Regions from separate parts of the Butyrivibrio sp. AE3004 genome, predicted to be linked through region 2. Evidence: predicted binding sites of a transcription regulator. Region 2 holds the regulator's gene; the other holds the start of a gene.

Evidence for each region. The regulator Rex, encoded in region 2, represses fermentation and respiration genes when NADH is low (regulators of the CRP and FNR family bind a similar motif). The targets are predictions, from matches to a motif close to ATTGTTAANTANTTAACAAT.
Region 1: BV60_RS0113675 (acetyl-CoA C-acetyltransferase) is a predicted target of Rex. The motif match lies at 1,944-1,963, and genes of this name have one in related genera.

The regions. Positions count from the first base shown of each region.
Region 1 covers NZ_JNLQ01000002.1:2,469,455-2,472,671, reverse strand. The annotation lists gene BV60_RS0113685 (C40 family peptidase) at 1-735, shown strand, start outside; gene hpf (ribosome hibernation-promoting factor, HPF/YfiA family) at 950-1,477, opposite strand; gene BV60_RS0113675 (acetyl-CoA C-acetyltransferase) at 2,018-3,196, shown strand.
Region 2 covers NZ_JNLQ01000002.1:1,395,216-1,398,432, forward strand. The annotation lists gene abc-f (ribosomal protection-like ABC-F family protein) at 1-914, shown strand, start outside; gene BV60_RS0109185 (hypothetical protein) at 1,077-1,412, opposite strand; gene BV60_RS0109190 (redox-sensing transcriptional repressor Rex) at 1,723-2,367, shown strand; gene BV60_RS0109195 (hypothetical protein) at 2,438-3,127, shown strand; gene BV60_RS0109200 (bifunctional ADP-dependent NAD(P)H-hydrate dehydratase/NAD(P)H-hydrate epimerase) at 3,099-3,217, shown strand, end outside.

The sequences.
Region 1 (3,217 bases), 1.1 Mb from region 2:
GTTGAGCTTGCAAAACAGGTTGGTAAGCGTATTGCTACTGTTACAACTACAACACTTAAAGTAAGAAGCGGCCCCAGCACAGATGATGAAGTGCTCGGACTTGTACCGATTGAAGATGAACTTGTTGTAACCGAAGAGCTTGATGGCTGGGTTAAGGTCAGCATCGAAGAAGGTGAAGGTTACGTATCAATGGATTATGTAGAGCTTTCTACAGAGTTCGTTGAAGCAGAGTCCAAGGCAGAAGAGGAAGCTCGTCTTAAGAAAGAAGAAGAGGCTCGTCTCGCAGCACTTGCCCAGGCTAAGAAGGGAACAAAGAGTTCTTCATCAGAAGGCGGTTCTAAGGGCTCTAAGAACTATAATTCAGCAGGAAGCTATACAACACAGTCAAGTTCTATCGGATCTGCAGTTGCTTCCTTTGCTACTCAGTTTGTTGGTAATCCTTATGTATACGGAGGATCCAGTCTTACAAACGGAACAGACTGTTCAGGATTTGTAATGAGCGTATATGCTAACTTTGGTGTAAGTCTTCCTCACTCAAGTGGTGCGGACAGAAGCGTCGGAGCAGCAGTTGATGGACTTGCAAATGCACAGGCCGGTGACATTGTATGTTACTCAGGTCACGTAGGAATCTATATCGGTGGTGGACAGATTGTACATGCTTCCACAGCTAAGACAGGTATCAAGATTTCAGACGCAGGATACAGACAGGTATTGGCAGTTAGAAGAATCTTCTAATCTTCAGAGCCAAGCGAATTATAAAAAATAAGACCAGAAGGATGCTTGCATCCGAACTGGTCTTTATTTTTTATAATTCATTCGGCGAGAAGCCGAAACGAGTAAATGCATAGCATTTACGAGTCTCCGCTCTGAAGATAAAAAATACTAAGTGACTTGTAAAAAAAAACCAGATGGATGCTTGCATCCAATCTGGTTTTTTTAGTCATTAGAATTAGTCGGGTTCAATAAGGCCGTATGTATTTCCTTTTCTTTTGTAAACAACATTGGGCTGATCTGTCTCAGCATTGATGAATACGAAGAAGTTGTGGCCAAGGAGCTCCATCTGGATGGCAGCATCCTCTACATACATTGGCTTAAGATCAAATTTCTTTACTCTGACGATCTTGATTTCTTCATCATCAAAATCTTCGTTATCAATATATTCTTTCTTAAAGTTACTGATTTCGGTCTGGTGCTTGTTTACAAGTTTGCTCTTATATTTTTTCAGCTGACGTTCAATAATCTCCTCCACAAGATCAATTGATACGTACATATCGTTGCTGACCTGTTCGGATCTTATGATCTTACCTTTAACGGGTATGGTCACCTCAATCTTATGACGATCCTTGTCAGCGGTTAATGTTACGTTGACATTTGTTTCCGGAGTGAAGTACTTTTCGAGCTTTCCGATTTTTTCCTCCACTGCTGATCTCAGTCCGGGTGTTACATCGATGTTCTTACCAATAATAGTGAATTTCATGCAATCATCCCCTTTGCAGTTTAGTATATTATAGCTTATCCAGAGTATTACTTTAGAAATGAGAGTCACTTGTGAGTTGTTCTCTGAATATTCAGTTAAATTATATCATTTATCTATAAGAATACGCAATTTAATAAAAGCTAGTTTAGAAATCTTTTATTTTTTATTATTTTTGTGAAAGTCATACAAAAAATATGTTTGTTTTTAAGCGTGGAAAAATTTGGTTTTTGTGTGGATAAATGTGGATGATGTGGATAACTTCGTGTATAAGTCGAAAAATAGGCATTCCATATTTTAAAATTGTGGATAACTTTTAAAAACTTTCTAAAATTAAAATAAATTTTATATATTGACTTTTTTATTTATGTGCAAATATTACATCTTTACAAAAATTTAATAAAAAAAGGATATATTGACAGTGCTTTTCCTTGCACAGAAAAATGTCTGCATGCTATAATATATTCGTTGTGACAAAAAAATAACAAGCAACAAAATAATAAATAATTTGCGGACAAATGTCCCGAAACGGAGGTAGCATCTATGGCACAGAAAGTAGTATTGGCAGGCGCATGCAGAACTGCAATCGGTAAGATGGGCGGAGCGCTCTCTAACACACCGGCAGCAGATCTTGGCTCTATCGTTATCAAGGAAGCGTTAAACAGAGCAGGCGTTAAGCCGGAGCAGGTTGACGAGGTTCTTATGGGCTGCGTTATCCAGGCTGGTCTCGGACAGAACGTAGCACGTCAGGCATCAATTAAGGCAGGTCTTCCCGTAGAGGTTCCGGCAGTTACTGTCAATGTTGTTTGTGGTTCAGGTCTGAACTGCGTAAACATGGCTGCTGAGATGATTAGATCAGGTGATGCTGATATCGTAGTTGCAGGTGGTATGGAGAACATGTCTATGGCTCCTTTTGCACTTGACAAGGCTCGTTTCGGTTATCGTATGAATAACGGCGTATTAAAGGATTGCATGGTAAATGATGCTCTTTGGGATGCATTCAATGATTACCACATGATCCAGACTGCTGATAATGTAGCAGAGCAGTGGAAGCTTACAAGAGAAGAACTTGATGAGTTTGCTCTTAACAGTCAGCAGAAGACAGAGGCAGCTCAGAAGGCTGGTAAGTTCAAGGATGAGATCGTTCCTGTAGAAGTTAAGGTTAAGAAGGATACAGTTGTATTTGATACAGATGAAGGCCCTCGTCCGGGTTCTACAATGGAAGGTCTTGCAAAGCTTCGCCCTATCAATAAGGATGGTGTTACAACTGCAGGTAACGCTTCAGGTATCAATGATGGTGCTGCTGCTATTGTTGTTATGAGCGAAGAGAAGGCTAAGGAGCTTGGCGTTAAGCCTATGGCTACATGGGTAGCAGGTGCTCTTGGCGGTGTAGATCCTTCGATCATGGGTGTTGGTCCTGTTGCAGCTACAAAGAAGGTTCTTGATCGTACAGGTCTTACAATTGACGATATCGATATCTATGAGGCAAACGAGGCATTCGCAGCTCAGTCTGTAGCTGTTGGTAAGGACCTTGGCTTTGACCTTTCAAAACTTAACGTAAACGGTGGTGCTATTGCACTCGGACACCCTGTAGGAGCTTCAGGATGCCGTATTCTTGTTACTCTTCTTCATGAGATGCAGAGATCTGACAAGAAGCGTGGTCTTGCTACTCTTTGCATCGGTGGTGGTATGGGTTGTGCTACTATCGTTGAACGCGATTAATCAAAAAATAAAGAGCGCTGT
Region 2 (3,217 bases):
ACGGAACAGGAAAGACAACCATGCTTAAGATAATAAATGGCATGGAATCTTTGGATGACGGTGAGATAACTCTGGGAGTAAAAGTACATATTGGTTACTATGACCAGGAACATCAGGTTCTTCATGATGAAAAAACTTTATTTGAAGAACTGTCAGATGCATATCCTACTATGAATAATACAGAGATTCGAAACACACTTGCCGCATTTTTGTTTACCGGAGATGATGTGTTTAAAAGAATAGGTGATCTGTCAGGCGGTGAGAAGGGCAGAGTTTCACTTGCAAAGCTTATGCTTTCAGATGCGAATTTTCTGATTCTTGATGAGCCTACAAACCATTTGGATATAACCAGTAAGGAAATTCTTGAGGATGCTATAAGCGGCTATGAAGGTACGGTACTTTATGTCAGCCACGACAGATATTTTATTAATAAAACAGCTACAAGAATACTTGACCTGACTCACGGTAGATTGATTAATTATTTGGGTAATTACGATTATTACATGGAACACTGTGAGGAACAGACAAACAGGGTGCTCACTGAAAGCGGTAATGCTTCAAGCTTTGGAAGGGGAATAGATATGAATGCTTCCGAAGCTGCGCAGGGTAGCTCTTTCGGTAAGCTTGCAGGCGCTTCCAAGACGGCTCCATCTGATAATGGAAGTACGGGAGCTGCAGACTGGAAAGCACAAAAAGAAGAAGCTGCCAGAAAACGTAAACAGGAAGCTGCAATAAAAAAATGTGAAGATGAGATTGCAAAACTGGAGGAAAGAAATGAAAAGATTAATGAAGAACTTCTGGACCCTTCTGTTGCAACGGATCTTGCAAAAGTACGAAAGCTATCCGATGAACTGACCGCTAATGAGGAAAGACTTGGCATTCTTTATGATGAATGGGCAACACTAAGTGAATAAATACCATTGATTTACATGAAATATCAGGATAAAAAGTCCCGGACATATATAATCTTTCAACTTTAAAAGAACTCTGTTTGTAAATTGAAAGATTATATATGTCCGGGATTTTGATGTTCCGGATTTCTTCGAGCGTCTAACGAGTCTTTCCTGAATTATATATCAGGCAAAAGCATCAAAAGATCCGCCGCTTTGTCCATAGGAATAACCGCTAAGATCACGCCCATAACCAACTGTAGCACTGCCAAACTTAGATGCAATCTGGTTAAATTGCTGATTGACCTTTAATGATTCTTCCTTACCATCAGTGCTTGCGACTTCTCCAACCTTCACTTCCTGTGCATTTGGGTATACAACGGGAGCAACTGTTGCAATGTCGCCCACAGCCTTATGCTTATCATAGACATCTGAAACAGGTGCCTGATTTGATAAAGACATATTCATAGGCTGTGCCTGGTAGACGTTATATCCGCCTAATCCGCCAATAGACATTCCCATAATTTTATGACCTCATATACTTAAAAAACGACATAGTCACATACTTGTATTATAAAGGGTAATTAGAAATTATTTATAAATTTGTTATTAAAGAAAAAACAAATTCACTTATAGTCGAAAGTTATTTTATCAGTAAATATCTATGCTGAAAGAATTTTTTTACTTCAAAAAATAAAAGCAAAACCTTATTGTGTATTCATTTGTCTACATTGACTATATTTTAACAGATAGTATAATTATAATATCCGGATTTTTAGAGCAAAATATTAAAAGCGCAATATATTCGGAGAAATACATGGTTGGAGGAAACATGGCGAGAAAAGAAATTTCTCAGGCGGTTATAAGTCGTCTGCCACGATATTTCAGATATCTCGGAGAACTCAAGGATCAGGGAATTACCCGCATATCTTCTCAGGAGCTCAGCGATATCATGAAGGTAACTGCTTCTCAGATAAGACAGGACTTTAATAACTTTGGAGGCTTTGGGCAGCAAGGTTATGGATACAATGTAGAATATCTTTATGAAGAGATAGGAAAAATATTAGGGCTTGGTAGAGAGCACACACTTATTATCATAGGTGCGGGACATTTGGGGCAGGCGTTATCAGGTTATAATAATTTTTTTAACAGAGGTTTTATTTTTAAAGGTGCATTTGATCTAAATCCGGATCTTCACGGAAAGAAGATTCGTGATATAGAGATAAGGCCCATAGAGGAGATCGAAAGTTTTGTAAGGGAAAACAAAATTGAGATAGCTGTTCTTACAATCCCGAAGGATCAGGCTGTTCCAATGGCTGATAAACTTGTAAAATGCGGTATTAAAGCAATTTGGAATTTTGCACACGTAGATCTTGAAGTTCCACCGTATGTACAGGTTGAAAATGTTCATCTTTCGGATTCACTTATGAAGCTGTCTTACAGTATTGACAGATATGAAAGTTCCCACAAAAAGTAAGAATCGGTTTCAGACCGGTAGAAGACAGCTAAAACCATGCGTTTACAGATGAGAGCATGAGGATTCCGATATGGCCAAGAGCGACAATAATTATTCCGATGCACTTATTGGAAAGGATGTGCCTATCCTTTTCAAAGATGAAAAATGGCAACAGCTTTTTACACTAAGCCCCAAGACCGCAAAAATTAAAGGGATTGAGGCTGAGCTTATTAAGCTTGTTGCAAAGCAGGAAGAAATAAGAGAGAAGATTAAAGACATAAAACGTCTTAAAAAGAAGCTTCTTGGAGAAATTGTTGTTTTAAGGGATGACGCTGACAAAAATCCAAAACAAAGAAAAAAGCTTGAAGCCGAAATGGATGACCACACGAGGCTGATCAAGGAATGTAATGAGAAAATAGAAGGCTGTGAGGATGAAATGCTTGGCCTTCCCAGGGAAATATACCAGGTTAACTATCAGCTCATGGTTGAAACTATGGAGCTATTTTACAAAAGGATACATGACAATACAGTTGAAATAACTGCGATTGATGAATGGGTATCCCAGGTAAGGGTCCAGCTAAAAAAGAATATTATACGGATGCAGGAAAAGGAGATAGAAAATTTTAACGTTTATTCATATATGCACAATATATTTGGCCCTGAAGTTATAGACCTGTTTGACTTAAAATACGATCCGGAAAGAAGGCACCCTATTGTAAAGCCGGGAATGGAAGAACGTGATGGGATAATATATGACGAAGAAAAATTTACCGATAGTTGATAAAAACTCAAGATATGTAGTAAGCGCTGCCGAAATGAAGAGATGTGATCAGGCTACGATAGATCACTTTGGAATCCCTCAGGATGTTCT